Regions from separate parts of the Paenibacillus sp. FSL H8-0260 genome, predicted to be linked through region 2. Evidence: riboswitches for the same ligand, from Rfam matches in the RefSeq annotation. Region 2 holds a riboswitch; the other holds the start of a gene.
The links. Region 2 has a riboswitch for cyclic di-GMP ahead of MHI51_RS02605 (choice-of-anchor A family protein). Riboswitches for the same ligand answer to the same signal wherever they lie in the genome.
Positions count from the first base shown of each region.

Region 1: it holds a riboswitch for cyclic di-GMP, as region 2 does, so the genes downstream of both, MHI51_RS29755 (NPCBM/NEW2 domain-containing protein) here and MHI51_RS02605 (choice-of-anchor A family protein) in region 2, are expected to answer to the same signal.

Region 1 covers NZ_CP150298.1:6,698,690-6,703,665, forward strand. Annotated here, with positions in the region: gene MHI51_RS29755 (NPCBM/NEW2 domain-containing protein) at 1-1,722, opposite strand, end outside; cyclic di-GMP riboswitch class I at 1,980-2,066, opposite strand; gene MHI51_RS29760 (hypothetical protein) at 2,224-2,790, opposite strand; gene MHI51_RS29765 (EAL domain-containing protein) at 2,906-3,754, opposite strand; gene MHI51_RS29770 (Crp/Fnr family transcriptional regulator) at 3,945-4,325, opposite strand; gene MHI51_RS29775 (sensor domain-containing diguanylate cyclase) at 4,550-4,976, opposite strand, start outside.
Region 2 covers NZ_CP150298.1:588,774-593,749, forward strand. Annotated here, with positions in the region: gene MHI51_RS02585 (hypothetical protein) at 23-352, opposite strand; gene MHI51_RS02590 (DUF3221 domain-containing protein) at 855-1,199, opposite strand; gene MHI51_RS02595 (ASCH domain-containing protein) at 1,551-1,964, shown strand; gene MHI51_RS02600 (hypothetical protein) at 2,164-2,556, opposite strand; cyclic di-GMP riboswitch class I at 3,052-3,142, shown strand; gene MHI51_RS02605 (choice-of-anchor A family protein) at 3,251-4,976, shown strand, end outside.

The DNA.
Region 1 (4,976 bases), 770 kb from region 2:
ACCTGGACGCAATTGCACACCTCTAGCCCAAACATTCCAAGCGGCCTCTTGTTGAGAAAAGACTAAAGAAGGTAGCTTATCATTAGAAGCTGCGTCCACATAAACGTTGATCGTATCTCCAGGCATTGCAACGAGACCTGTAGGCTGGTTGTTCGTACCAAAACCAATTCTCAGGTTTTCCTGCGCATGCTTTTTCATATCTCCACGTTGTTCCGCCTCAATGATGGTGCCTTCGGTTTGAACTTCACCATTCACTAGCTTCTTAGCTAAATCCAAAGAATCTTTCAGGATTGGATAGAGCGGATGTACTTTTGCCGCTTCTTCTAATTCGTTGATTGCTTCGACGCTATTATAAGCAGGCACAACCGCACTCATCGTTCCATCTGTGAAAATACCATTTACAGCTTCGCTTACTTTATCTTCTGTATAAAATCTAAATTCAGCCGCAAAAGGTCTGTTGATATTAGCTTTTGTGAACTTAAATTTTAATCTTTTAAACTTCGTCGGTTCGAATTTAAATTCCAGAAAGTCATTGGTACTAACCGCGGTTCCGCTAGATACAAGTTGGAAGGTCTCTCCTTTACTCGTCTCTGATGCATAGATTTCAAAAGCCTCTGGGAATCCTTTGCGGTTATCTCTAGCCAAAAAAGCCACTCTGTCCAGCACTTCCGCTTGCGCTAGTTCAAACACGACTTCATTCGTGAAGCTTGCATCATTGTTTTTGTTCGTTTCCCAATGCGTAGTGGGCTGGTCATCCAGCATATATTCAGGCTTCGTACCTGAGTAGCTTCCACCGTTCACCGTTACTTTTGATACGTTTGCATTCGGCATTCTATAAGCTTGGCTATAGGCATTTTCATAGGTTGTTCCATACCCTTTTAGCTTCGAAACCTTGGCTGTCGTTGCCTCTACCTGATGGTTCTTCAAAAGGATCTTTGCATTCTCTATCTCTTCTTTAAACTGCGCATACAGTGGATGTGCCTGCACTTCATTCTCTAAAGCTGTTAATTTCTCTGCCGTATCAAAGGCAGTACTAACTTGGCTCAAGGTATCATCTGTAAACAAATTTTTCATTTTAGCAGAGACACTATCCTCTTTATAAAAAGAAAACTCAGCCGCACTCGCCCAATCTTGGTTCGCTTTTTTGAAGACAAATTTAAGTCTCTTAAAAGCCGTAGGTGCGAACTGAATCTCCACTACATCACCGGTTGAGCCTGTATATTCTCCAGAAGACACGAGCGTAAAATCACCCCCATCGGTAGTGGAACCATAGATCTCAAATTCTTGAGCAAAACCTTTACCTTTCGCACCGGATTGCCTAGCCGCGTATACCATTCTATTTAATTCAGTGGACTCATTGAAAACAAACACAACCTCATTCGTAAACGTTGAACTATTCGGTTTGCCAGTCTCCCAATGCGTGCTCATATCCCCATCCATAGCCTTAGCTATAGGCGAGCCTGAGTAGTTGCCACCGTTATTTGTGATGGATTTAATATTTGCTGGATTCATTCTAAAAACCTCATTATAGGCATTTAGAGCATCCTTGCCGTACAGCTCAAACGGAATAACCGAAGCGTTGCTTAATAAGTTAACCTTACTTTGCGCCACTGTTTTTGTTACATTTACCTTGCTTGCCTCACTTGCTAAAGCATAACCTGCCTCACTCGAAAAACTGGCCAACATGGCCGCCGATGTAGCGATCGCAATCATTTTCTTCATCTCTTCTTACCCCCAGATGTCATATGAATCTCTCCAGTGCCCAAAAATGGGCACAAAAAAAACTACCCCAAAAGAGTAGCTTGATTGCGTATAAAGTCGCCTAAAAATTAAGACTTAATTTTTATTAAACCTTAACAAGCATAAACGCCTTCAGCGTCCTATAAGGACGGCAAGCGTTTAAGCGAGAAATATAAGATATTAAGTATAGGTGTATAACTTATACTTTCTTATATTTTAACAAAAAGCGTTACACACTCTTTGGCAGCTGGCTGACAATAGTTATGATAACCTTAGTCCCTTTAGCTTTGCGTCCCTACATTTCCATAGGTTTGCCTATGAAGTTTCGAATACATTCAAAGAGTAACATAAGCCTAGATCGGATCGCATGATTAATTGGTATGAAATGAATATAGGTAATTGCAATTAGTTTTTCTTATGTGATAGATATTATTTATCGACCATCCCGGAAGAGAAGGGCATCCTTTAGGACTGTAGGTCTACTTAACTCCCCGATCCAAACAACCGCCGGAACCAATTCCACACATCGCCCGTGATGGGAATTAATCCGAAACCATGTTCGCCAACTGCGATTACACCATATGCCCATTGTCCGATAGCTATGGCACCCCCAGCGATCCTGCCTATCGCTATCGCACCAAACGCCGTATCCCCTATGGCGATGGCCCCTAACGCTTTTTCCGCGATTGCGATCGCTCCTACAGCCACGCCTGCAATCGCAATCGCTCCCACTGCGAAGCCAAGCCAGCTAAGTGCTATTGCTCCGATCGCTAACCACATTCCCAGTGATATTGCTCCTAAGGATAATACGCCCACGCTTATCGCACCTATGGAAATCAAGCCGACAGCTACATCTCCAATAGCGATTAATCCAACGGCTGTCTTCACACGGGGTTTACCTCCACGACCATACGCTTGACCTGAGTATCGCCCTAGATTACTGCGAATACTGATGACCGGAAATGAGGGAGAAGGCCATTGATAATCAATCTCTCGTCCATCAAAGCCCCTAGAATCTGCCCAGCGCGTTACAAATTGATGCCATTTCATATCCATCCCGTCCCCCTTTTCAATTACCTAAATTATACAACCCCGGGGGTTGGCTGTACTCAGACTCTGACCTGAAATTCATCTCATCCTCTGGACGGATATATACTCATTAGGATTACTGTTTGGGAATAGGATCAGGCTTTCCAAATAAATATCCCTGAAACAACTGATAACCACTCTGCTTAAGCCATTCAAAGTCCTCTCTAAACTCCACACCTTCTGCTAAAGGAACGGATTGGATTTCTAAAGCTTTTTCTAAAAATTGCTTTGCTATTTTCTGTTTGTTCAGATCGCTGGACACACCCTGAACATATTTCATATCCAGCTTCATGTAATGGGGTTTAAGCTCCAATAACATCTCGATCGTGCTGAAGCCCTCACCAACATCATCTAAAGCGTATTCAAATCCCCGATCCTTGTAATATGTCAAAATAGCTTTCAAATGAGCGAGATCATCCACTTTCTCCGTCTCAACAACTTCAAAGACAAAAAGAGAAGGATCGACGCCTAATTGATTGGCCAGTTCAACGGTTGATCTTAAGCAGAACTCTGGAGCGTAGATCGACGTTGGGATAAAATTAATAAACGTTTTTTTATTTAAGGGTGCAGCATATTTTACAGCCGTCATTCTACATAACCGGTCTAAAGCATATAAACGCCCACGATTACGTGCCGCCGCAAAAATCTCATTAGGATAGATAAGAGATCCGTCTTCTTTTTTAAATCTGGATAGGAGCTCGTATGCAAAAATCTCTTCCCTTACGTTCACAATCGGTTGGAAGTAGCAAGTAACAAGACCCTTAGTGATAACCTCATCAATCCACTCCATATCAAGTACAGTGGGTAATTCGGATAGGGGTCTCCATGTTTGGTCATCTATACGGAATTCAACCTGCTCCGACTCCATATGGTCATTACAGAAATCCAGAAAATCCCGCACCCCAGCCTCCTTAATTGTAATCACATTTTCTTCCACCTTATGTATCGTATTACTTCTACTCAGGTGATGAATAACCTCAGGTAAAACCCTAAGATTAAGCTCACCATGAGCCTTGATTTCAAAATTCAGATCTCTTACTACACAATGATTACAAGCCACATTCATAACCCCTTTAATAATCAATTCTCTGAAAAAGATCCCGGAACGGCTCTTCTCAATCGAAATTCGTATACTCCAGTAAATACTTCGGGTCTAACACGGTGATCTGCTGATGTTGAATCTCAATAATCTTTTGCTCTTGCAGATCTTTAAGTACAAGGGTAGCCGTCTCCCTTAACGTTCCGATCATATCACGCGCTCTCGCATCATGAAATTTCATTTCATGTAATAACCGATTCAATAAAAATAAACGGTCCATTTGCAGCAGCATCAATTGCTCCTTAATCAACGGGTAATCGGCAAGCATCTGCTTAAAAGGCTCATGTTTAATCTCAAATAATACAGTATCATTCATAGCCACCGCAGCAGCACTGTTATATTGGAGGGATGGATCACTTCCAGATCGCCATAATCCCCGAATAGATAATGTAGGCATGATCCACATTCCATAGTTTTGTATGCCAACATACTGATAATAAATCATCATCCTGTTATATTCTATCGTAACGTTGTCACATAGGCTTGATGCCAATACGAATTACAAAGGAGATCCATTCATGAAATTCCGAATTCCCTTTTACAGCTTGAAGGGAACAGACATTTTAGAGCAATTAGAGCAAAGAGGATGTATCGTTTATAAATAACAAAAAAAGCCTCCAATTAAAGAAGCTTTTCACTCAAATCCATAATATGCGTAACGCGATTTCTCCCCTGTTCTTTAGAAACGTAAAGCGCTTGATCAGCTTTTTCCAGAAGAGTGATGTCTGTATCGGTTGCTTCAAAGGTAGCTATGCCAATGCTTACCGTAATGCTGCCAATCTCCCAAGTGGAGCTGGCTATGAATTGTCGTAAACTCTCAGCTATAGCCGTGGCATCCGATGAATCTGTATTAGGCAGCAGAAGGATAAACTCCTCACCACCATACCTAGCTACGATATCTTCTTTACGAGATTGGGACTTCAGGATACTCGCCAATTTCTCCAGGACATAATCACCCATCTGATGACCGTAGGTGTCATTCACATTTTTAAAGTGATCAATATCTAGAATACATAATGAAAAAGGCGCCTGATCACGGTGATACGCT
Region 2 (4,976 bases):
CACTTTTTTGCACAGAGTAATTTTATAAATATGGTTGCCCAATATAGAAGAGAAACAAGAAATATAAAATGTAGAGAATGGGTAGCTTTATTTTTAATTTCTTGCAGGAATTTTTGAATTTTTCTGAGGTCTTGGACAGATTCTTCATCACATATCCATAAATGAGGAATTGTCCAATAATAAAGAAAATGAGCTTAAGGGGAAAGTTGCCCATTTTTATCTCAGTGAAAATAATAGTGAATGTGACACTCACAAAGGTTAGTGATACAACTTTTAAAAACTGTTCATAACGATCTTGTGGTTCTTTGATAGGATCCTGCTGCCCCCATTTTCTCTCATCAATTTCTGTCATGGTAAACCTCCAATCTACTGAATGTTATTAGTATTTCACCAGATTGAGATGCTTTTTGAACAGGGAGAATTAATTGGGAAACCATTATGAGTATAGTTGTCTGTTGCATCTTGTTGAAAGCTTACTTGTTGTGGAGATAGTACATTGCCTGAAGTTATAAGCTCCTATAGTTGTTACATCGTAAGGTTTCAGTAATTCCAACAAAGAGTGAACTCCCAAATGCTTGGGATTATGCCCACTGGCTTCGGCTGGTGAGCTTTTTTTCGTTTACAGAATGTCCCGGAATTATTATATTCAGATTATGTAAATGTTTAGTCCGGGATAGATTATTCATAGTAAATATTCGGAAGGGTATTTCTGCTTCGGAAATTCCCGTAACAGAGATGTTGAGAGTATATAATATTCCATATTATATACTCTGATTTCTCTTTAAATCTACTATAAAGAAGCGCCGTCCCTTTTGGAGACGCCGCTTCTTTATAGTAGATTCTATTCTTTTTGCTCAATTCTTGATTTTGGTGATCTTTTTGGCGGTAACTTGTGCAGGGAATGAATCATCACTTACTTCAAAAAATACTTTAATCTCATCGCCTTTTTTATATTTAGAAGGTGCAACTTTATTTACCCAAATGGCTTGAGAGTACTCATTAGATTCGAGAATCTCCTTGTATTCCTTGTTCAAGTCTTCTTCTTTTAATTCAGAAATTACTAAAATTCTTTTATTTTCTACATCTATTGTGTGTACAATTCCTTTCAAAACTTCATTATTCTTACTACAGGCGGTGACGAATAACAAAAAAACAAAAATAAGAGTCCATTTAATAGTAGTACGTGGTTTTTGAATCATGGACCTTCCCCTCCAGTGGTTACGACATTAGTTTAAAATCGGTTGCACAGGCATAGCATTTAGTACATTACCAATATAAGAATAAACAGCAGCCTTTCCATTATGACGACCTTTATTGATTCTGGGGAGTTACAGGTGAATGTCTGTAGTATTGATATTTTCATAAGAACTTTTGTTTGTATATAATAAAAATAAATGTTCTTATTTTAGAGGCGATCAATGATGGAAATGAGTATCGACCAAACGGTTGGGATTATTTATCAGGTCAAGGTGAACAAGATTACACAACGCGAGATCGAGATCCGTGGCATCCGTGACAAACGTCCAACATAAACAAAGGGGATAAATATCATGCGGTGTATAACAATACGGCAGCCTTGGGCGACCTTAATTGCTCTTGGTGAAAAAGAGTTTGAAACTCGTTCATGGAGAACAGCCTACCGCGGCGAGTTAGGCATCCATGCCGGAATGAGGATTGACAAAAAGTTTTGTGAACAGGAACCGTACAAATCAGTATTGGCGAAACATGGCTATACAGCGAATAATTTGCCGACAGGAGCTATTATTGCTACAGGTCAGCTCGCGGGATGTTATGTGGTTACTCCAGAGGTGGATTTAAGGGAATGGATCAATGGGAATGAATATGATTTTGGCGACTATAGTGAAGGACGGTTTGCCTGGAAGCTTGAAGGGGTTCATCCATTAAGCCATCCAATTCCAGCTAAAGGTCGGCTAAGCTTGTGGGAGCACTCTAATCACTTCTGAACGGCGAACAATATTTTTAATGTAATTTTTATGTGCCTATCAGCTATTTTTCAGGTTCGAGGTATATATTAGAGACACCAAACACCCCCCAGTGTTTTGTGGTATATCTCTCTCAGGTCTTGCCAACTCCCATGGTAAGGCCTATTTTTTTGTTCACTAATTGATTGGGGGGAGAGAGCGCAGCGGCTTCTATACAGCTTTACTTAATCTGGTACTGTTCTTCGTAACTCTTAAAAGATGAAATATCCAGCCCTAGGTATCTGCGCATATGGATGGCAGCTTGAGCCGCAACAATGTCATTCAACAGCAGCATTCGTTCATGATAGCCACGACATATATACTTGGCTTCAATTCCAGTATTAAGTCTGTTTTGCTCATACACCTTGATTCCCCGTCTTCTCATTTCTGCACGAACATCCCTTAGATCTGTTGTAGCTACTGCAGCAGCTGTTCCAAGCACCTCCAGATAAGGGGCGGGTGTTCGTAAGTGTGTAGATAAAATGGCGGAGTCCCGTTCGAAAGCTGATAAAATCATCGGAAGCAATAAATAAGATTTCACCAGCATGTTGTCCCTGCTTTCTGCTCTATGCATGAATCTCATCACCTCTAATAGGAACGTATATTCGTATTCTACCCCGATATTCCAAAAATAATCAATGGTATTTCTAAACAGCTTATCCAATGTGATTAAATTCACAACTAAATAACGAAGAATAAATTATATTAAAAATTGTAATAATAAAAATTAATGTATCGAACGCAAATAAAGGAGAATTATGATGGAAAAAGAGGGCAGCCTCCAGCGTGGATTGTTTTTTGGTTTAATTCTGAGTATTCCCTTATGGATATCCATATTGGGCTATATACAGTTACTTTAAAATTTAATGAAAAACCTTATGCGAAGCGCCTTCAGGCGCTTTTTTTGTGTGGTACTAATGCGGGGAATTATCGAAAGGAATTGATTGACAATTGTGGGTGTCGGGCGCTAAACTGTTATTAATTCAAAAGTATTAAAAGTCATAGACTGTTATTGGATAGAATGCTTCAGCTACCAGTTCTGGACTTGCAGTGTAATACATATATATAGTCATGATAATAGCAAACCGTCTGAAAGGGCGGGACGCAAAGTCCAGGAGTCTAAAGTGTCTTAAAGGCACAATGACCGTCCGACTGCCATGAGAAGGGAATTTCACTTCTTTTTGGCGGTCTTTTTTGTTGTTAGGTCCTTTAGAGTTTCTGGTAATTATTCTGATTAATATAAATCATAGTTTTAGGAGGTGTGCCATTTGAAAAGAAGAATAAAACCGTTACTCTCGCTTGTATTAGCTGGGATTTTGACGGTAGGTAGTGGGCTTTCCTCATTGGGAGCTGGAGTTGCTGGAGCTAGTAGTTCTTCTACATTGGGAATTGCAGCGGTCTACAACGTGTTTATTCTAGGGGATATAACAACAGTTTCGGATACGGAAGGAAGGTTTGCTGCTGGAGGTAACGTTAACTTAACCAACTATAGTGTTGGAGATAGGTTGACCGCTGCAGAGGTTTCCCTGACTGACACACTTGTTGTTGGAGGGAATCTTACTTTCAACGGAGGTACTGTTTATGGGAATATCGTGCACGGGGGAGATTTTTCAGGGAATGTAACGCTCCTCAAGGGTGGTACAAAAAGACAGGGGAGTACGATTGACTTTTCAGCAGTAGGTCAGTCTTTGAAGGACAAATCAGCAGAACTTGCAGCATTGCCGGCGAATGGAACAACAGTGTACCAATATGGCAGCCTTATCCTGACAGGTACAGATCCTGCGGTCAATGTTTTTAATGTTTCAGGAGATAACGTCTCTAATACCTACGGAATTACAATAAATGTTCCTTCAGGATCTACTGCAATTATTAATATTGATGGTTCTAACGTAAAAATGAAAAACTTCGGATTTCTACCTAATAACGTGTTGAACAGCAAGAAAATTTTGCTTAACTTTAGCCAAGCTGCGTATCTTGATATGGCAGGCATAGGTGTAATGGGAAGCATACTTGCCCCCTATGCTCATGTTGATTTTATTAATGGTCAGATTAACGGTACTTTAGTGGCGGCTTCACTCAAAGGTACTGGTGGTGGTGAATTTCACCACTATCCATACGATGGTGATGAACCTGGACCAACACCGACACCAACGCCGACAGTGACGCCAACACCGACACCAACGCCAACAGTGACACCAACGCCGACACCAACGCCGACACCAACGCCGACACCGACGCCAACGCCGACGCCAACGCCAACGCCGACAGTGACACCAACGCCAACACCAACGCCAACGCCGACAGTGACACCAACGCCGACGCCGACAGTGACACCAACGCCGACACCAACACCGACAGTGACACCAACACCAACACCGACAGCGACACCAACGCCGACACCGACGCCAACACCATGTCCGACGCCAACACCAACGCCGACAGTGACGCCAACACCGACACCAACACCAACGCCGACGCCAACGCCGACACCGAAGCCAACGCCAACGCCGACAGTGACACCAACGCCAACACCAACGCCGACACCGACGCCAACGCCAACGCCGACAGTGACACCAACGCCAACACCAACGCCGACGCCGACAGTGACACCAACGCCAACGCCAACGCCGACAGTGACACCAACGCCAACGCCGACAGTGACACCAACGCCGACGCCGACAGTGACACCAACACCAACGCCAACACCAACACCAACGCCGACGCCGACAGTGACACCAACGCCGACACCAACACCGACGCCAACACCGACGCCGACAGTGACACCGACGCCAACGCCGACAGTGACGCCAACACCGACACCAACGCCGACAGTGACGCCGACGCCGACACCAACGCCAACGCCGACACCAACACCGACGCCCACAGTGACGCCGACACCAACACCAACGCCGACGCCAACACCGGCACCAACGCCGACAGTGACGCCGACACCAACACCAACGCCGACAGTGACACCAACGCCGACACCAACGC